3 regions of the Arthrobacter sp. 001422645 genome follow, and region 2 is predicted to be linked to each of the others. Evidence: riboswitches for the same ligand, from Rfam matches in the RefSeq annotation. Region 2 holds a riboswitch; each other region holds the start of a gene.
The links. A riboswitch is a leader RNA that binds a small molecule or an ion and turns the genes downstream of it on or off. The one in region 2 is predicted to bind S-adenosylmethionine.

Region 1 (6,848 bases), on a different contig from region 2:
CCTCGCGTTTTCCGGCGATCCGGACGGCGCATCCCAGTCCGTCACCACCACGCGGGCGCCGTAGCGGTGCAGGGCCGCGAGCTTCTCGGCGGAAATCGAGTCGCCCGTCACCACCACCACCGGGTGCCCGGTCAGCGCCCCGATCAGGGCCAGCCCGATTCCGGTGTTCCCGGAGGTGCTCTCCACGATTGTGGCGCCGGGCTGCAGTGCGCCGCTGCGCTCGGCGGCCCGGATCATACTCAGGGCCGTCCGGTCCTTGATCGACCCGCCCGGGTTGTCCGATTCGAGTTTGACGTAGACCGCGCTGGCCAGGCCGCCGGCGACGGCCCTCAGCCGCACCAACGGGGTGTTCCCCACCTGGGCCAGGACGGCGTCCGCATCATTGGGCAGCAGTTCCGCTACCGTGTGCTTCCCCGTCATGGCGTCTCTCCTCCCCGGCAGCTGGTTCCGCGAGCGCCGAACGCAGAGCGCCGCGCGCCGCGTCCAGCAGTTCCGACGCCGGCAGGCCGCTGTCCGCGCCGTGGGCCAGGACCCTGGCCAGGCGAGCCTGGACCGCACCGGTCCCAGCCCCGAGCGGACGCGTCGCCGGCTCCACCGCGCCGTCACCCGCGGCGCCGCCGCCCCCCGCACCCGCCCGGGACAGCAGGTAGGCCGCGGTCAGCGCCTCGATGGTGAAGAGCTTCTCGGCCGCCTCCGCCGAGCGTTCCAGCTGCTGCAGGGCCAACGGCGCCAGGGTGGAATGGTCCTCCACGTCGGCGGACAGGGTGGGCGCCCCCAGCGTGGCCGGCGCCGCGAGGGTCTTCAGCTCGGCCAGCAGCCCGGCGGCCGAGTACCACAGCAGACCCGGCAGTTGCTCGCGTTCCAGGGCCGTTCCGTCCCTCGCCGCGGCAAGGTGCTGCTGACGGATCCGGCGCTGCGGCGGATAGAGCTTGGCGATCCGGCGTTCGCTGCTGATGCCGAGGTGGGCCAGGCCCACCCGGAGGGCCTCAAAAGCCAGGGCCAGCTGCATGGGCTGGAAGTTCCCGCCGGACACCATCCGCCCGGAGGCCAGGTCGGTCAACGGATTGTCGCCTTGTCCGTTGAGTTCCACTTCGAGGGCTTCCTCGAGCGCGCTGAGCTGCCAGCGGTAGGCGCCATGGGTCTGCGGCGCGGCCCGGAAGGACAGGGCGTCCTGCACCGAGACGTCACGGCCGTCCTGCTCCAGCCATCCGCCGCGAACCAGCCGGCGGACGTTGCCGGCGGACACGGCCTGGCCGTCGACGGCCTTGGCCGCCTGCACGGCCGCGGAGAAGGGGCTGAGGTTCCCGCCGCCGTCGTACCGCGCGGTGGCCTCCAGGGAGAGCGCCAGCGCGGTGTCTGCCAGGTCCGCCAGGCCCAGGAGACGCCCCAGCAGGAGCGCACCCACGCCGATCGAGTAGGAGTTGGCGCTGACGAGCGCCAGGGCCTCCCCCGGCGCCAGGGTCAGCGGCTCCAGTCCGGCGGCGGCGAGCGCCTGGCCGCCGGGGACGGGCGGCCCGTCCGGAGAGAGAACCCGCCCCTCGCCGATGGCGACGGCGGCGACGGCGGCGAGCTGGGTCAGGTCCGAGGATCCCACGGAGCCGTCGCGCGGAATGGCGGGAAGCACGCCGCGATTGAGCAGCCGGGCGTAGAAGCGGGCCGTCTCGGGGCGCACCCCCGAGCCTCCGCGGCTGAAGCCGATCAGCCGGGCGAGGACTGTGGCGCGCGCTTCGGCGGCGTCCAGCATCCCTCCGACGCCGCTGTCGTGGTAGCGGACCACCTGGACCTGGTAGGCGAGGATCGATTCCTCGGCCACGGCAGTGTCGCGGCCGGACCCCAGCAACGTATTGAGGCCATACACCTTGTGGCCGGACTCGATGGCCCGCTGGACCACTTCCCGCGAGCGGCCCAGCACTTCGAGGGCCTGTTCGCTCAGGACCACAAGGACCGAAGGGTCCGCGGCAGCCGCTGCGACCTCCCGGGCGTGCAGCCGGGCCGTGCCGATGAGGAAGGTTGCTGCCGCGGCGTGCATGGCGCTAGAAATCCAGCAGGTTCCGCCGGAACCCGTCGCCGTAGCTGGTCCGCAACAGCCCGCGGCGGCGCAGCACGGGGGTCAGCCGGTCCAGGACGCCGTGGACGGTCACGGGATCCACGAACCCGGAGAAGAGGAAGCCGTCGCCGCCCACCTGCGAACCGGTGCCCTCGAGGTAATCCGCGATCTCCTCGGCGGTGCCGATGATGCTGTCCCCGGCGCCGCCGCTGCGGGCCTGGAGGAGCTGGCGCAGTGTGGAGCCCGGCGGCCCGGCCTTGGTGAAGTGGTCGAGGGTGCCCTGGTTGCTGTTGGTGTGGAGTTCCGGCAGCGGGGCGTCCAGGTCGAACTGCTTGAAGTCGATGACGGAGAGATAGGAGATGGAGTTGAGCTGGCTGTCGATGTCCCGCTGTGTGAGTTCCCTGCGCCGGGCCCTCAGGTCCTCCGCTTCCGCCTGCGTGCCCACCACCGTGGGTTTGAGGACAAACAGCACCTTAACGTCGTCGGGGTTCCGGCCTGCGGCGGCGGCTTCCGCCCGGATGGAGTTCCGGTACGCCCTCATCCCGTCCGCTCCCCGTGCCAGCGCAATCGCGACGTCGGCGTTGCCCCCGGCGAAGGCCTTGCCCCGCGGGGAGGCGCCCGCCTGCACCAGCACGGGTTCCTCCGGCAGCGGTGCGGTGTTCAGCGGCCCGCGGACCTTGAAGAACTCGCCGTCGTAGTTGATCGGGTGGACCTTAGTGTGGTCCGCGAAAACGCCGTCTTCGGTGTCCTCACGGATCGCGTCCGGTTCCCAGCTGCGCCAGAGCCGCCGCACCACGTCCACGAATTCCTCGGCCTTCTCATAGCGCCGGTCGTGTTCGATTTGCTGGTCAAGGCCGTAGTTCTGCGCGGCGAGGTCGCTGCCGGAGGTCACCACGTTCCAACCCAGCTGCTGGTGGGAGAAGTGCTGCAGCGTGGCAAGCAGCCGCGCCGCGGTGAACGGCGGGTAGAAGGAGGCGCTGATGGTCGGCACGATGCCCAGATGCCTCGTGGCGCAGAACAGGTACGGCACGAGGGCCAGCGGATCGTGTTTCGGCGCGAAGGACGCCTGGGCCAGGGAAACTTCCGCGCTCCCGCCGTAGGTGTCCGGGACGGTGAGGGAATCCTCGATGATGAACAGGTCCAGCCCGGAGCGTTCAAAGGCCCGCACCGCGTCCTGGTACAGCGCCGGCTTCCTCCAGTCGTAGCCGATCCCGTAACCGGGGGTACCCCAGCCCTGCACACCGAAGCCGTGGCCCACGAACCAGCCGAAATGCAGCATGGGGCTGGCTGTAGGGGCATCCGACGCGTTCACGGCCACCTGATTTCATCCGGGGTTAAGGGACTGCATCTCCCGTCATTATCCTCCCGGGAGCGCCGATTGGGTCCCTGCGGTCCGGCGGATTCCGTTACTTAACATGACGTGCGCGGCGGTGCCTGCCGGCGTCGCGGGTGTTACGTTTTTGGTGAGTAATGAGAACCGGCGCCAAGCCCTGACTGGCCGGTCGGCAACCCTCCCTTTCGCGGCGGGGTGCCTCAGGTGAATACTCGGCACATCGAAAATTCGAGCTGCAAGCGTGAAAGAAGGAGATCCGTCGTGCCTGACGCGTCCGCCCCCGCTGTCCCCGATACAGCACCCACCACAGCCCCCGCCGTCCCCGGCGCCGCCGAAGAGAAACTGGCCTACCGCCTGTTTACCGGCCCCGATGACCGGGCCTTCTGCGAGCGGGTCTCGGCCGCCCTCGCCGAGGGTTATGTGCTGCACGGGAACCCGTCCGCCACGTACAACGGCATCAACGTCATCGTGGCCCAAGCCGTGGTGCTGCCGGCCGCGGTTGCCAGCGCCGATGCCGCCGTCGCCAATGCCGTGGATGACCTTGAGTTCGACGGCGAGGGCCACGCGTGAGCTACGCCGGGGACCTCAACCCGCAGGAAGCCTGGGCCAAGCTGGAGGACGGCGCCATCCTGGTGGACGTCCGCACCGAAGGCGAATGGGCCCACATCGGCATCCCGGACACCGCAGCTGCCGGCACCAGGCCGAACGCTCCGCTCTTCATCCAGTGGAACCTTGCCGGCGGCCTCCCCAATGCGCGGTTCATCGAGCAGCTGAAACAGCAGACCCCCGACGGCGAAGGCACCGAGCTGGTTTTCCTGTGCCGTTCCGGCGCCCGGTCCATCGCCGCCGCGATCGCCGCGACGGACGCCGGCTTCACGTCCTACAACGTCCTGGAGGGCTTCGAGGGCGAGCCGGACCGCCACGGTGACCGCACTGTCAACGGCTGGAAGAACCGCGGCCTGCCCACCAACCCCGGAAGGCACTAAGTGACCTTCAACCCTGATGCCGCCGGCTGGAGCGCCGACACCCAGGCCGTCCGCGGCGGACTCGACCGCACCGGCTTCCAGGAAACGTCCGAGCCGGTCTTCCTGAACTCCGGCTTCGTCTACGAATCCGCAGCCGCCGCGGAGCGCGCCTTCACCGGCGAGGACGAGCGCTTCGTTTACTCCCGCTACGGCAACCCCTCGGTGGCCACGTTCCAGGAACGGCTCCGGCTGCTCGAAGGCACGGAGGCCTGCTTCGCCACCGCCTCGGGCATGTCCGCCGTCTTCACCGCCCTCGGCGCCCTCCTGGCCGCCGGCGACCGTGTTGTCGCGGCCCGCTCGCTGTTCGGCTCGTGCTTCGTGATCCTCAACGAGATCCTTCCCCGCTGGGGCGTGGAGACGGTGTTTGTGGACGGCCCGGACCTGGAGCAGTGGCGCTCTGCGCTGTCGGAACCCACGACGGCGGTGTTCTTCGAGTCGCCGTCGAACCCGATGCAGGAAATCGTGGACATCGCCGCCGTCAGCGAACTGGCGCACGCCGCCGGGGCAACGGTCGTCGTCGACAACGTCTTTGCCACCCCACTGCTGCAGCGCTGCGGGGAGCTCGGCGCGGACGTGGTGGTCTACTCCGGCACCAAGCACATCGACGGCCAAGGCCGTGTGCTCGGCGGCGCGATCCTGGGCACCAAGGAATTCATCGACGGCCCGGTCAAGCAGCTCATGCGCCACACCGGCCCGGCACTCTCAGCGTTCAACGCGTGGGTGCTGACCAAGGGCCTGGAGACGATGGCCCTGCGCGTCAACCATTCCTCCGCCTCCGCGCTGCGGCTGGCGGAATGGCTCGAGGAGCAGCCCGCGATCGGCTGGGTCAAGTACCCGCTGCTGCCGTCCCATCCGCAGTACGGACTGGCCGCACGGCAGATGAAGGCCGGCGGGACCGTGCTGACCTTCGAGCTCGCCCCGTCAGCCGGACGTTCGGCGAAGGAGGCCGCGTTCGCGCTGCTGGATGACCTGCGGATCATCGATATCTCCAACAACCTGGGCGATTCGAAGTCCCTCATCACCCATCCCGCCACCACAACACACCGCGCCATGGGGCCCGAGGGCCGCGCGGCGATCGGGCTCAGCGACGGTGTAGTGCGACTCTCCGTGGGACTCGAGGACATCGAGGACCTGATCCGCGACCTGGGCCAGGCGCTCAAGCAGGTCTAGCCCCGGCTGGCCCCGCCCAGCGACGAATCCTGGTCAGCCTCCACGGCCGCGCTTCCCTCCGTGGTCACCTCGACGGCGCGTTCGACGACGGCGGCCAACCCACCTGCGTGGAACGGCTCCCGCTGCAGCTGCGAACCCGTTCCTTCCGCCAGGATCCGGCTGACGCCCTCGCGGACCAGGTCCAGCTCGCCCTGCTCCGCCAGCACGGGGGCCACGAAGTCCACCAGGGCATGGACCACGTCGGCGGCCGGGGCCGGGGTAAAGGTGCCGAAGTCCAGCAGTTCCCCGCGCAGACCGCAGTTGCTGGCCTGCCAGGCGGCCATCCGCAGCAGCAGCGTCGGCACGGGGGCGGGATCGACGCCGTCGTTCCATTCGCGGGACGCCGACTCGACGAGCGCGCGGACCAGCACGGCGATCAGCGCCGCGTCCTCCGCCCGCAGGCAGACGTCGGCGACGCGGATCTCCACGGTGGGATGGTGCCGGGCCAGCCGGGCGTCGAAGTAGACCATCCCCTCGTCCATCAGGACGCCGCTTTCCACGAGCCGGGTCACCAGCCGCCGGTAGACGGGCAGGCTGCCAAAGATCATGGTGGGACCGGACCCGGGCCAGCGGTTCCAGGCCTGCGTCCGGTAGCTTTCAAATCCTGTCTCGGCACCGTTCCAGTACGGGGAGTTCGCGCTGAGGGCTATCAGCACGGCCAGCTTGTCCCGGATCCGGTCCATGACGGCCACGCCTTCCTCCGGGGACTCCACCAGGGTGTGGACGTGGAGGCCGCAGGTCAGCTGGTTCCGGACCGTGAGCCCGAAGCGCTGCTGCATGGTCATGTATCGCTTGTTCGGCGTCAGGTGTGTGGCGGCGCCCTGGGGAGAAGTGGCCAGGGCCGCGACGCGGCCGCCGTGTGCGCGGGCGGCGCGGTCCGCCCGCGCCCGGCCCTGCCTGAGCTGTCGGAGAAGTTCAGGGTAGTCCAGGCATGGCCGCGTCTGGGTTTCAATTTGCTCGAGCTTGAGCTCGTAACTGAAGTCGGCGCCGCCGTCGTGGACGGGTTGCTGCCCTGGGACAACAAGGGCAGCGTCCTGCTTCGGCGGCACCAGGCCGGGCAGCATGACGTCGGCGAGGGCAAGCAGCATCCCTGTTTCGGGATCCACTATGAGCAGTTCTTCTTCCACGCCGAAGGTGCGCATGACTCTATTGTGCGGCAGGATCCGCCGAAACGCCCGGGGTCATTTGGCCCGGGCGGGTGCGGACTGGCGCCTGGCTGTTATCCAGCGCACTC
Region 2 (6,848 bases):
GAGGAAGGCTTCGAGCTGCTCCCGGGCGAGCACGCCATTGTCCCGGTTATGTTCGGCGACGCCGTCATGGCCGCCAAGGTGGCCGACGCCATGCTGCACCACGGCGTCTTCGTGACGGCGTTCAGCTACCCGGTGGTGCCCAAGGGGGCCGCCCGGATCCGCGTCCAGCTCTCCGCTGCGCACAGCGCCGAAGACGTGGAGGCCTGCGTCCAGGCCTTCGTGCGCAGCCGCGCCGCCGTCGCCGGCTAAGCGGAGCTTCAGCGGCTGCGAAGAACCGAGGTTGCGGCGCCACAAACGGCGCCGCAACCGTTCCGTCTGCAAGGATGGACCCATGTCAGCTAATTACGATGTCGTGATTGTCGGCGGCGGGATCGCCGGCCTGTCCCTTGCCTCAGCCCTGGCCGGAAAATGCAGCGTCGCGCTGGTGGAAGCCGAGCAGACCCTGGCGTACCACACCTCGGCGCGCTCGGCCCGGCAGTTGATCCCCAGCTACGGCCCGCCCGCGGTCCAGGAACTCACGCTCCGCACCCTCGAATTGATCGCCGCCCAGGATGCCGGCCGGCCCGCACCCGTGCTTACACCGCGCAGCTTTATGCTGATCGGCGACGACGCAGCCGTCCGGGAACAGGCCAGCGGCCACATGCGGCCGATCACCCACGCCGAGGCCCTGGCACTCTGCCCGGCCCTGCTCCCGGATTCCTTCGCCGCTGCCGGCCTGGACACCGGCTCCTTCGCCTGCAACGCGCCCCTGCTCCTCGAGGACCACCGCCGCCGCGCCGAAGCCGGCGGGGTGGACATCATCACCGGCGCCCGGGTGCACTCGGCCCAGCGCCTCGGCTCCGGCTGGGAACTCGGCGCCGGGCAGGAAGGCTTCCAGGCCGCCGTCGTGGTCAACGCCGCGGGCGCCTGGGCCGACGAACTTGCCGTGCTCAGCGGCGTCGAGAAGGTCCAGCTGCAGCCGTACCGGCGCACCGCGGCGATCGTCGACGTCGAACACCCCCTCCCGGAGAGCTGCCCCATGGTGGCGGCCGCCGACGACTCGTTCTATTTCCGGCGCGACGGCGAACAGGTCCTCATCTCGCCGTCGGAGCACGAACCGAGCGGGCCCGAGGACGCGCAGCCGCACCCCGGTGACGTCGAGGCGCTGATCGCCCGGCTCAACACCCTCACCACGTTCGGCATCCGTGGCGTCCGCACCGCCTGGACGGGGCTGCGGACGGAAGCGGCCGACGGTGTACCGGTAGTGGGGTTCGACGCCGAGGCCCCCGGATTCTTCTGGCTCGCCGGCCAGGGCGGCTATGGCTTCCAGACGTCCTCCGGCATCGCCGAACTGGCCGCGGACCTCATCCTTGCAGGCCAAGGCCCCTCGGCGGTTCCGGGCGGGGCCCAAGCGGCCGGTCCGGCATCCCGGACAGCGGAGGCGCTGGCGGCGACCCGCTGGTCCATCCGGCGCTGAAGAATGGACTCATGAGCACCCTCATTACCAATATTGCCGAGCTGATGACCCAGGACGCGGATCAGCGGGTCCTGAAGAACGCTGCGGTGGTGGTCGAGGGAGAACGGATCTCCTGGCTCGGCCCCGCGTCCGAAGCCCCGGCCGCCGACGACGCCGTCGACGCCGGCGGCCGCGCCCTGCTGCCGGGCTGGGTCGATTCGCACACGCACCTCATCTTCGCCGGGGACCGGACTGCGGAGTTCGAGGCCCGGATGGCGGGGGAGAGCTACAGCGCCGGCGGAATTGCCGTGACCACCGGCGCCACCCGGAGCACCAGCGACTTCGACCTCACCCGGCTCGCCATGGGCCGGGTGGCCGAGGCCGTCTCGCAGGGCACCACCTACCTCGAAACCAAGACCGGGTACGGCCTGGACGTGGAGAACGAGGCCCGCAGCGCCCGGATTGCCTCCACCGTCGCGGACGAGGTCACCTACCTCGGTGCGCACCTTGTGCCCGCCGGCGCGGACGCCGAGGAATACACGGAGCTGGTGTGCGGCCCCATGCTGGCCGCCGTCCGGCCGTTTGTGCGCTGGGCCGACGTCTTCTGCGAACGGGGGGCCTTCACCGAGGACCAGTCCCGGCGCGTGCTCCAGGCCTGCCGGGACGCCGGACTGGGCCTGCGCGTGCACGGCAACCAGCTCGGCGAGGGGCCCGGCGTGCGGCTCGCCGTGGAATACGGTGCGGCCAGCGTGGACCACGTCAACTACCTGTCCGCCGCCGACGTCGACGCCCTCGCGGCCAGCTGGTCCGGCTGGGACAGCGGCAGCGGCACCGGACGCGGCACCGTGGCCACGTGCCTGCCGGCCTGCGACCTGTCCACCCGCCAGCCGCTGGCGCCGGGCCGGGAACTGCTCGACGCCGGCGTGCAGCTCGCCCTGGCCTCCAACTGCAACCCGGGCACCTCCTACACCAGCTCGATGGCCTTCTGCGTCACCACCGCCGTGCTCCAGATGCACCTGAGCGTCCGCGAGGCCGTGCGCGCCGCAACCTACGGCGGTGCCTTGGCGCTCGGCCGGGAGACCGGGAACGACGCCGACGGCGAACGCGCGGTCGGCTCGATCGCCGTCGGACACCGCGCGGACCTCCATCTGCTCAACGCACCGTCAGCCACGCACCTGGCCTACCGGCCCGGCATCCCGCTGACCCACGCCGTCTGGCGGGCCGGGGTCCGCGCCCGCTGACCCACCCGTTTCGTTCGTTAGAAGAACATCGGCGGGGCGTCCAGCACCGTCTCATCGACGCGGCGGGCCTCCCACTGGCTAAACGGCTTGTCCAGCTCGTACTTGCCCTCCCCGGTGCGGTACAGGGTCCGGACCTCGGCATTCTCCGGATTGTTGAGGGACTCGAAGTACTCCACGGACCAGTGGAACCAGCGCATGCAGAACAGCCGCATGGTGAGCCCGTGGGTGACGAACAGCGCGTTCGGGGCGTAGCTCGGTTTCGACCAGTGCCGGTACAGGGTTTCCATGAAGGATGAGATCCGATCATACACATCGGATCCCGACTCGCCCTCCCGGAAGCGGTAGAAGAAGTGGCCATAGGCGTTCCGGAGTTCCTTCTGGTCCTCGATCTCACCGGCGATCTGGAAGTTGGCCCAGTCCTGCTCCCGCAGCCGCGGCTCCTCGATCACCCGCTCGACCAGGGGGCCGAGGTTGAGCGCCTCCAGGGTCTGGTAGGCCCGCAGGTACGGGGAGACATATACGCAGGCCTGCCGGCCGTCCAGCAGCCGCCGGACCTCCTCGCCGGCGGCCCGCGCCTGTTCCACGCCGAGTGCGGTCAGCGGAATCCGGTAATCGGGGACCCGGTTGTAGATCGAGGTGTCGGCGTTGGCGGCGGACTGGCCGTGCCGGATCATGATGATTTTCCCGGGCGCACTCATAAACCCCAAGCATAGGGCCCGGCGGTGTGGCGGCCCGGATTCAGGCAACTACCGGCAACTGCGGGCAAGATGGGACTATGTTGGTTCCCTCCCGCCGCCGGCTGCGGATTGAAATGTGGATTGTCCTGGGATTGTCCCTGGGCCAGTCGGCCGTGTATTCGGTGGTTCAGCTGCTGGACAAAATGACCAGGGCCCCGCTCGCGGAGGGGACTTCCACACTGAACCGCTCGCAAAGCAGCCGCGAGTACTTTGACCTCACCTACCAGCTGCTGGACATCATCTTCGCCCTGGTGCCCGTGGTCCTGGTGATCTACTTCCTGACCGAAAACCGGCCGTCCGGCCTGCCCGGGAGCAGCGGCCGCGGCATCACGGCCTTCCAGAGGCTCGGCCTCGATTTCGACCGGCCCGGCAGGGACCTGCTGCAGGCGTTCGGCCTGGCGGCGCTTATCGGAATCCCGTCGCTGGGCCTCTACGCCGCCGGCCGGGCGCTCGGCATCACGACGGCGATCATTCCCAGCGCGCTGGACGCGTACTGGTGGACAGTTCCCGTGCTGGTGCTCTCCGCGATCCGGCACGGGATCGTGGAGGAGGTGATCGTGGTGGGTTATCTCCTGGACCGGCTCGGGAAGCTCGGCTGGGCTACGCCCGCGGCGATCTTCGCCAGCGCCATGCTGCGCGGCAGCTACCACCTGTACCAGGGCTTTGGGCCGTTCATCGGCAACGCCATCATGGGCGTCATCTTCGCCGTGTTCTACACCAGGACCCGCCGGTTGATGCCGCTGGTGATCGCCCACGCCGTGCTGGACATTGTGGCGTTTGTCGGCTTCAGCCTCTTCGGCAGGGCCATCGGCCTGGGCTGAGCGTACACAAAACAACGCGGGTCACTTGTCACCCATCCGGAGCCCCTGGATGGACGCGATCTGACCCCGCGTTGCCTGTCACGGGCCGGCAACCCGTGCCGCTTAAAAGATTCGGCCGCCATCGGTGGGTGACGTCATTGGCACCCGCTGATGGCGGCCGAAGTGTGGGGCGGTGAAGGGTCAGATCGTGACGGCTCCGGAGGACGTCTCGAATGTGACCGAGAGGATGCCGGGTGTCCCGCGCGGAGCGAGCCAGTTCACGGCCACGTCTTCCAGCGGCTTCTCGACCGGGACACCGAGCCATTCGGTGACCCGCTCTGCCGAGCCTGCGATCGTGAGCGCGGACATCTTGACGTTGCTCTCGTAGGCCTTCGACGGGTGGAGTTCCGGGTCGCCTTCCCACTTGAGCATGTACGGAACCTGGGGATCGGCGATGAGCCCCAGGATGCCGATCTGCTTCCAGACGAGCTCGCGGCCGTCCGGGAACTTGCGGTTGCCGTTGACGGCGGCGCGGCCCAGCCGCTCCTCGAACGGGGCCAGGTCGTCAACCTCGACGCACCAGCCCATCCAGCCGCCGCCTGCTTCGGAGCGGGCACGGACGGCCTGGCCGAAGGGGGCCTTGTCGGATGCCGGGTGGTTCAGGACCTCCACGACCTCGACGTATTTGTGTCCCGCGAGCGGGATGATCATGTTGCGGGTCCCGAATCGGGGGTGTACTCCGCCCTTCACGGCTTCGACGCCGAGGGCAGACGCAATTCGTTCGGTGGTGGCAGCGAGGCCATCTTGTTCACAGGCGTAAGAGACGTGATCCATGCGCATGCCCTCATCTTGGCACTTTGTGATGCGGCTCTCAGCTTAGGCTGGCCTAACCGTGATGGGATGTCATTTTCGGCGAGCGCCGGAGGGGGACTTTTCCGCGTCCTGACGGGGAACCAAGGGCCCCGGCAGGACGCACCGGGCGCCTGGCTTCATCTTCGTCACAAAGCTATCCACGGCCCCGAACCGGTTCCTAGACTGAGGTCAGGTCATGAGTGCCAGCACACAGCCCCGGCTTGCTGGCCGGCAACCCTCGTATCGCGGTGGGGTGCCCCGGGTGAAGACCTGGCCGTCCGGCACCCGCCGGAAGGCAAGCGCGGCGCCAGTGTTAACCGGTCCATGGAGTTCCGGAGCTGGTGTGCCCAGACCCTTAAGGAGTCTCACGATGTCCAATGCCTGGTCCTTCGAAACCCGCCAGATCCACGCCGGACAGGAACCGGACGGCGCCACCGGCGCCCGGGCGCTCCCGATCTACCAGACGACGTCGTTCGTCTTTCCCAGCGCCGAAAGCGCCGCCAACCGCTTCGCCCTCGCCGAACTTGCCCCCATCTACACCCGGATTGGCAACCCCACGCAGGACGCCGTGGAGCAGCGGGTGGCCAGCCTGGAGGGCGGGCTCGCGGCGCTGCTCCTGAGTTCCGGACAGGCCGCGGAGACCTTCGCCATCCTCAATGTCGCCGAGGCCGGCGACCACGTGGTGGCCAGCCCCAGCCTGTACGGCGGCACCTACAACCTGCTGGCGCACACCCTGAAGAAGTTCGGCATCACGCTGACGTTCGTGGAGGACCCGGATAACCTGGCGCAGTGGCGCGACGCCGTGCAGCCCAACACCAAGCTGTTCTTTGGCGAAGTGGTCTCCAACCCGCGCCAGGACGTCCTGGATATTGAGGGCATCTCAAAGGTTGCGCACGAGGCCGGTGTCCCGCTCATCGTGGACAACACCCTCTCCACGCCGTACCTCATCCGTCCCATCGAGTGGGGTGCGGACATCGTGGTGCACTCCGCCACCAAGTACCTCGGCGGCCATGGCGCCGCGATCGCCGGCGTGATCGTGGACTCCGGCAACTTCGACTTCGGCGCGGATCCGGAGCGGTTCCCGGGCTTCAACACCCCGGACCCCACCTACAACGGGCTGGTCTACGCCCGGGACCTGGGCAAGGACGGCGCCCTGGGCGCCAACCTCTCCTACATCCTCAAGGCACGCGTGCAGCTCCTGCGCGACCTCGGCTCGGCAGTCTCGCCCTTCAACGCCTTCCTCATTGCCCAGGGCATCGAGACCCTGAGCCTGCGCGTGGAGCGGCACGTCGCCAACGCCACCAAGGTGGCCGAATGGCTCGAAGCCAGGGACGACGTCGAATCGGTCGCCTACGCGGGGCTGCCGTCGAGCCCCTGGTACGAGCGCGGCCGCAAGTACGGTCCCCGGGGGACCGGCGCCGTCGTGGCCTTCAATATCGGCGGGGGAGCGGAGGCCGGGAAGCGCTTTGTCGATGCCCTGGAGCTGCACTCCCACGTGGCGAACATCGGTGACGTGCGCTCGCTTGTCATCCACCCGGCGTCGACAACGCACAGCCAGCTCTCGGCGGAACAGCAGGCCGTTGCGGGCGTGAACCCGGGCCTCGTGCGTCTCTCCGTGGGCCTGGAACACATCGACGACATCCTCGCGGACCTCGAAGCCGGATTCCGGGCGGCCAAGAACGCCTGAGACACGTTAACGCCGAATTTCCCCACCTTTGCGGGCATGACGCCGGGAATCGCCGAGACTTCGGGGCGGCCCGCCGGACACGGCCTTCGAAGGTGG
Region 3 (6,848 bases), on a different contig from region 2:
CGGAGGCGACTTCCTCGGGGAGGTCGAACTCGCGCCGGGCCGTCCCGGAACCGATGCGCACCATCAGGGCGCCACCGAAGGGCTTCCGGCCCAGCACCTCGACGTCGGCGTCCAGCGCGATTTCCTCGGCGGAAAGGTAGCGCAGCAGCTCGGGGTTTTCGTCGCTGATGCGGGTGATCAGGCCGGTGTGGCCGTCATCGAGTTCGCTCATCCGGTGAGCCGCGGGCATCTGGACTGAACCATCCGCGGCCGGGATTGGATCGCCGTGCGGATCCCTCGCCGGGTTCCCGAGCTTCGCTGCCATCCGTTCGATGAAGGTGTCCGAGACGGCATGCTCCAGGAGTTCGGCTTCGTCGTGGACCTCGTCCCAGCGGTAGCCGAGCTCCCGCACGAGGAACGTTTCAATGAGCCGGTGCCGCCGCACCATGGACAGTGCCAGCCGGACGCCGTCGGACGTCAGCGTGATGGCGCTGTAGGGCTGGTGGTCAACCAGGCCCTGGTCCTTGAGCTTGCGGACCATCTCGGAGACCGAGGAGTTCGCGACGCCGAGGCGCTGGGCCAGCTGCGTGGAGGTGATGGGCTTGTCCTGCCACTCCGTGAAGGAGTAGATGACCTTGACGTAGTCCTCGATCGAGGAGGAGGGCAGACTGGTCTTCACAGCCTCAAGCCTACCGTCAGGCGGCGCCGGCGGTGTCAGGCCCTGACTGCCCGCCAGCTCTGTGTCAGGTAGGGGAGCGGGAGGAGCTCGCGGGGGTCGTGGCCCAGATGTTCGTGGAGGTACCAGTCGAGGTTGCCCAGCACCTTGGCGCGGGTGGCCTCGCCGGCCGCCAGGTAGTAGCTGCGGGACTTTGTCAGCTCCATGATGTCGGCGGTGCGCACCGGATCTTCCCATCGGGTGAGGTGGCTCTCCAGGCCGGCGAATTCCGGGCCCACCGGCGGAGTGAAGTGCGGTTTGTGGACATCGCCGGCGTGCATGATGCGCGAGAGCCGGTGCACCCACGGAACGGAGGTGTCCAGCTGGTTCCAGACCAGCCCCAGGACACCGTGGGGGCGGAGGATCCTGGCGATCTCCGTGCTGGCCGGGACCGGATCGCACCAGTGCCACGCCTGGGCGACGGTGACGAGGTCGAAAGCCCCGGCGGGAAGTCCCGTGTGCTCCGCGGTACCCTCGACGGCGGTGACGTCCGGGAGCGTCCTGCGCAGCTGCTCCAGCATGTCTGTGGACGGGTCCACCGCCACCGTGTGCAGGCCGCGTCCGGCCAGCAGCGCCGTGAACTTGCCCGTTCCGGCACCGAGGTCCGCGGCATCCTTGGCGCCGGCGGGAATCAGCCAGTCGGCGGAATCGCCGGGGTAGCCCGGGCGGACGCGTTCGTAGTGTTCCCCGCCGTCCCGGAAGCTCTGCCCGAGCTCCTGGCGGCGTTCCTGATGCAGTTTGGGGCCACCGCGCGCCACGTGCGATCTCCTTCGGCAGGTCCGGATGGGTACCTTTCGAATTTACCGCACGCGGCAGGGGCCGCGGCTCCTCACCGCAGAGTCAGTCCAGGGTGCAGGGGGCCGCGCCCGCGGTGCCGGGCGTGTTGGGTGCCCAGTGCGGGTAGGTGCGGGTGTCGTTGGACGGGACCCAGCGTCCCGCGTCCACCACATAGTCCCAGCCCAGGCCGGTCTGGCGTAGCTGCTGGAGTGCGGTGAGCAGCCGCTTGGCGTCCTCCAGCCGGGAACCCAGGCCGAAGCTTGCCCGCAGCGAACCGGAAGGCAGACCGAGCCGCCGGAGCAGGGGGTGCGCGCAGAAGCGGCCGTCGCGCAGCCCGATGCCGTGTTCGGCCGACAGGTACGCCGCGACCAGGCCCGCGTCGTAGCCCTCGAGGGAGAAATTGACGACGCCGATCGTGCCGGTGCCAGCACCGCCCCCCGGCCCCTCGACTGTTGGAGCGTCGAAAGAAGCACTGTCCGAGAAGATCTGGTGCACGGTCACGCCGTCGATCCGGGCGAGGCCCTCGACCAGGAAGGACCGGATGGCGTTTTCGTGCGCGTGCCACTGGTCCACGTCAAGATCGGCGATCACTTGGGTGGCCCGGGCCAGGGTGGCCGCGCCGAGGACATTGGGCGAGCCGCCTTCGTGCCGGGCGGGCCCGGTGGTCCAGCTGACCGTGTCGATCCGGGCGTCCTGCACGGCTCCGCCGCCGGCCAGGTGCGGCGTGCCGGCGTCGAGCCAGTCCGGACGGCCCACCAGCACCCCGGCGCCGAAAGGTGCGTAGAGCTTGTGCCCGGAGAAGGCGAGGTAGTCGACGTCGTCCGCGGCGATGTCGATCCGCCGGTGCGGCGCCAGCTGGGCGGCGTCGACGACGATCCGGGCGCCGTATTCGTGGGCCAGGGCTGCCAGTGCCCGGATCGGCAGGACCTCACCGGTGACGTTGGAGGCGCCGGTGACGGCGAGCAGGCTGACGCCGCCGTGGGCGAGTTCCCCACGGAGGAGGTCCAGCGTGCCGGCGAGGGTGGGTGCGGCAATGACACTGCGGTGCGGCACGCCCTGCCACGGCAGGAGATTGGCGTGGTGTTCGATGTCGAGGTAGAGCACGTCGCCGCTGTGCACGCCGTCGACGACGGGCAGGCAGCCGGCCAGCAGGTTCAGGGAATCCGTGGTGTTGCGGGTGAAGATCACCGCGTCGTCCGGGCGGCCGCCCACGAAATCGCGGACAATAGTGCGCGCATTCTCGTAAACGGACGTGCTGATCTGGGAAGCGTAGCCGGCCCCGCGGTGGACGCTGGCGTAGAACGGCAGGATTTCGTTGAGGTAGGCCGAAACGACGGAGAGCGCGGGGGCCGAGGCGCCGTAGTCCAGGTTCGCGTAGCGGATGTGGCCGCCCTGGATGAGCGGCGCCTGGATCTCGGCGCCCGTCACTGCGGCCAGCGGCCGGCGGGCGATGGCGGACCGTGTCTCGGGGCCGGCCTGGGCGTCGGCGGCGTGGCGTTCGGTGGTGGCGGGAATGGTGGCAGTCGTCATGGGACCTCGCTCGAAAAGGACCCCACATGCCGGGGATCCGCGCTTGCCGGGTCCGTTCCGGACCGGCCAGGTCGTCACCCGGGGCACCCCGCCGCGAAAGGAGGGTTGCCGGCCAGCAAACCGGGGTTTCGCGCTGGCACTCGTGACCTGCTTCGAGCCTAGGACATTCCCCGTTCCGGCGGAAAGGAGCCGGCTGAATGTGAAGCTGTTTGTTACGCGCGGCAGGTCGCGGCGGGAGCAGCGATCCCGGCTGGCGGCCGCATCAGGAGCTGGAAGGTTGAACAGCTTCCGGGGCATCCGGCGCCCGGGCCGCGGGTTCCGCCGCAGACCGGAGCGGCTGGTTCGGGCGCCGTTTCTTCAGTCGCTTCGGCGGGCACACGGGCCGGCCCGGCCGGGTTCCCGCTCACAGCGGTTCTCCGGCTGTCGGCCTGGACGCTGAGGCCGAACAGCGCCTCGAGCGCTGCGGTGTAGTCGTCTTGCCGGCCGAGGGCGGCGAGCTCCCGGGCGCGGACCGTCGGGGTATGGAGCAGGCGCCGGAGCAGGTGCCGGAGGGCGAGGTTGACGTCGTCAGCCGAGGCGACCCGGCCACGCTGTTTGCCGACGCGTTCCATTTCGCTGCGGAGGACCTGATGGAGGTGCTCGCGCAGGGCCACGACGGCCGAGTCCACGGCGCGGACCGCATCCTGTTCCTCGAAGCGGACGGCCGCCTGCCGGACCAGGGCGCGGGCGTGGCGCAGCGCTTCGGCGTCGGCCGGGGGAGCAGCGAGGTGGACTGATTCCAGCGTGATGAGCTCCACTCCCGGCAGTTCCGCCACCTGCGGGTCGAAATCATGGCTGGGCGCCAGGTCAATGACGGTGAGCGGACGGTCCGCACCCACACGCCAGCGCGCGAGGGCGGCAGCATCGATGCGGGCCCCTGAACCGCTGCAGCCAATGACAAGGTCAGCCCCGGCAACGGCTGCCGGCAGCTGCCGGGCGGAGACGGCGCGGCCTCCCCGGGCTGCCACGAAAGCATCCGCGCGGCCGGAGTGGGAGAAGACCGAGATGTCGGAATATCTGCGGGTTTTCAGCAGCTCCACCACACACCCGGCGTAAGCACCGGTACCGAGGAGAACGGCCGACGTTCCGGCGGCGGCAAGGTCCAGGGCAACAGCAGCGATGGATCTGCCGGCGCTGCCGAGCGCGGTCTGTGCCCCCACGTCCTTGGCCGTTCGGGACGCGGCCTGGAACAGCCTGCCCAGCCGCCCGCTGGCGGTTCCGGCGGCCTGTGCGTCGGCGAGGGCTCGGCGGACCTGGCCTGCGACTTCACGCTCACCCACCACTACCGAATCCAGGCCGGCGGCAACGGCGAAGAGATGTTCGACGGCGGCGGCTCCCCGGAGCTCCTCGAAAAGGGCCGCCAGATGGATCATCGGCAGCCCGGAGCAGAGGACGACCGCATCGAGGATGTCCCCGCGCGCGGCGTCGAGGCCCGCCAGGGACGGGAGCTCGCAATAGATTTCGAACCGGTTGCAGGTGGACAGGACTACGGATGCGGAGATGCGCGCCCCGTCGGAGACAAGACCGGAGACAAGACCGGAGACAGGACCGGAGACAGGCTCGGAAACAAGGTGCGGCGCAAGTCGGGCGGACGCGCTATGCAGGGCGGCGGCGGATTCCGGGCCCAGGTCCCGGTATTTCGCCACGAGCACCAGCAGTATGGGGCCGGTCCCGGCAGTGCCACGATTCGAGGCGTGAAGTGCGTTAGACAAGGCTGCTCTCCTCCCAAAAAGATGCCCTACCCTAGAGGCCGCCGTCGGGCCGCCGTCTTGGACAGAATTGTGCAGGGAGGTTGGGGAATCCTTGGGAACAGTTGCTAGAGCAGGTCGTCCAGCCCCGGGTTGAGCCGTTTGAGGACCTCGGAGTGCAGGATGGAGTTGGTGGCCAGGGCGTTCCCGCCGAAGGGGCCGTCCTCACCTTCCAGGGACGTGAAGCGCCCGCCGGCCTCGGTGACGATCGGCACCAGCGCCGCCATGTCGTAGAGGTTCAGTTCGGGCTCGCAGGCGATGTCGACGGCGCCTTCGGCCACGAGGCAGTAGGACCAGAAGTCCCCGTAGGCGCGGGTGCGCCAGACTTCCTCGGTCAGGCCCAGGAACTCATCGAGGTTGCCGCGCTGCTTCCAGCCGCCCAGGCTGGAGTAGGACAGCGAGGCGTCCGAGAGTTCGGAGATGTTGGACACCTTCAGACGGGTGGCGGCCGCCAGCGAACGGCCCGTGTAGGCCCCGGCGCCCTTGGCGGCCCACCAGCGCTTGCCCAGCGCGGGGGCGCTTACGACGCCGACCACAGGCTCGCCTTCGTCGACGAGGGCGATCAGCGTGGCCCAGACGGGGACGCCTCGGACGAAGTTTTTGGTCCCGTCAATGGGATCGATGATCCATCGGCGGGAGCCGTGGCCGGAACTGCCAAACTCCTCGCCGAGCACGGCGTCGCGCGGACGGGAGCGGGACAGCTGGCCGCGGATAGCTTCCTCGGCCGACTTGTCGGCGTCGGTCACCGGCGTCAGGTCCGGCTTCGTCTCGATCCGAAGGTCGAGCGCCTTGAAGCGGCTCATGGTCTGGGAATCTACGGAATCTGCCAGTACATGGGCAAGGCGCAGGTCATCGTTGTAGCTTGAAGCGGGTTGACTCATGGTTCCAAACTACCGTCAAAGCGTGCGGGGGAGCGGTAGGCGGCACCGCGGCCGGCTACGAGACGGTGCCCAGTTCCTTGACGTCCTGGGCTTCCATCCGCGGGTCCGTCCCCAGCAGGCGGCGGAGGGATGCGAGCCGGGCCGGGCCGGATTCGCCTGCATGGCCGGCGGCCACCCAGGCGTCCACGCCGCAGTTGACGGCGCTGGAATCATGCTTGCAGCCCCGCTCGCAGTTGTCGGTGCCCGGCTCGAGGTCCGGGAAGGACCGCAGGATCCGGTCAGGGTCCACGTGGGCCAGTCCGAAGGATCGGATGCCCGGGGTGTCGATGATCCAGCTGCCCGAGGGCGCATCGTTGACCTTGAGCGCCAGGGCCGAGGAGGACGTGTGGCGGCCGCGCCCGGTGACGGCGTTGACGCCGCCGGTGGCGCGCTCGGCGCCCGTCAGGGCGTTAACCATCGTGGACTTCCCGACGCCGGAATGGCCGATCATGACGGTGACCTTCCCGTCGAGGTGGCCGCGCAGCTGTGAGACGGCATCCTTGTCCAGCCGGGCGGACAGTCCGTCGTCCGAACGGGCATCGATGCCGGAGGCGGCGGAGTCCGCCGTCTTGGAGATGATCACCGGGAAGGCCAGGTGCTGGTAGTTGGAGAGGAGTTCCGCGGGATCCTTGACGTCGGCCTTGGTGACGAGCAGCAGGGGCTCGATTCCGGCGTCGTACGCGGCCACGAGAGCCCGGTCGATGAAGCCGGTCCTTGGCTCCGGATTGGCGGCCGCCACCACAATCACCAGTGTGTCGGCATTGGCGACGACGGCGCGCTCGATCGGATCCGTGTCGTCGGCGCTGCGCCGCAGCAGGGTCTTGCGGTCCTGGATCTTGACCAGCCGGGCCAGGGTGTCGGGTTCACCGGTGACGTCGCCCACCAGGGAGACGAAGTCGCCGGCGACCACGGGGTTGCGGCGCAGTTCCCGGGCGCGGGCGGCGATGATCTTGCGCTCTTCGGGTGTGCCTTCGGCGACGACGGCGGTGTAGCGTCCCCGGTCAACGGTGATGATCCGCCCGGTCACGGCGTCGTCGTAGCTGGGCCGGTCCTTGGTGCGGGGCCGGGTGCCCTTCTTGTTGGGGCGGATCCGGACGTCGGATTCGTCCCAGGAATCAGTGCTGCGGGCCACCGGCCGGG

Region 1: another riboswitch for S-adenosylmethionine. It lies ahead of AC6EUH_RS11955 (DUF1737 domain-containing protein); the one in region 2 lies ahead of AC6EUH_RS05330 (bifunctional o-acetylhomoserine/o-acetylserine sulfhydrylase).
Region 3: another riboswitch for S-adenosylmethionine. It lies ahead of AC6EUH_RS00130 (aminotransferase class V-fold PLP-dependent enzyme); the one in region 2 lies ahead of AC6EUH_RS05330 (bifunctional o-acetylhomoserine/o-acetylserine sulfhydrylase).

The regions. Positions count from the first base shown of each region.
Region 1 is NZ_JCBANT010000010.1:94,985-101,832, forward strand. It holds gene AC6EUH_RS11940 (PLP-dependent cysteine synthase family protein) at 1-420, opposite strand, end outside; gene AC6EUH_RS11945 (aromatic amino acid ammonia-lyase) at 380-2,029, opposite strand; gene AC6EUH_RS11950 (NtaA/DmoA family FMN-dependent monooxygenase) at 2,034-3,326, opposite strand; SAM riboswitch class IV at 3,514-3,628, shown strand; gene AC6EUH_RS11955 (DUF1737 domain-containing protein) at 3,723-3,950, shown strand; gene AC6EUH_RS11960 (rhodanese-like domain-containing protein) at 3,947-4,366, shown strand; gene AC6EUH_RS11965 (O-succinylhomoserine sulfhydrylase) at 4,367-5,575, shown strand; gene AC6EUH_RS11970 (glutamate--cysteine ligase) at 5,572-6,756, opposite strand.
Region 2 is NZ_JCBANT010000003.1:59,983-66,830, forward strand. It holds gene AC6EUH_RS05300 (glycine C-acetyltransferase) at 1-249, shown strand, start outside; gene AC6EUH_RS05305 (NAD(P)/FAD-dependent oxidoreductase) at 332-1,456, shown strand; gene hutI (imidazolonepropionase) at 1,468-2,676, shown strand; gene AC6EUH_RS05315 (histidine phosphatase family protein) at 2,694-3,374, opposite strand; gene AC6EUH_RS05320 (CPBP family intramembrane glutamic endopeptidase) at 3,452-4,234, shown strand; gene AC6EUH_RS05325 (VOC family protein) at 4,415-5,053, opposite strand; SAM riboswitch class IV at 5,258-5,373, shown strand; gene AC6EUH_RS05330 (bifunctional o-acetylhomoserine/o-acetylserine sulfhydrylase) at 5,436-6,752, shown strand.
Region 3 is NZ_JCBANT010000001.1:23,927-30,774, reverse strand. It holds gene AC6EUH_RS00140 (metal-dependent transcriptional regulator) at 1-658, opposite strand, end outside; gene AC6EUH_RS00135 (class I SAM-dependent methyltransferase) at 694-1,452, opposite strand; gene AC6EUH_RS00130 (aminotransferase class V-fold PLP-dependent enzyme) at 1,535-3,001, opposite strand; SAM riboswitch class IV at 3,036-3,149, opposite strand; gene AC6EUH_RS00125 (glutamyl-tRNA reductase) at 3,214-4,752, opposite strand; gene hisN (histidinol-phosphatase) at 4,857-5,669, opposite strand; gene rsgA (ribosome small subunit-dependent GTPase A) at 5,725-6,840, opposite strand; gene aroA (3-phosphoshikimate 1-carboxyvinyltransferase) at 6,824-6,848, opposite strand, start outside.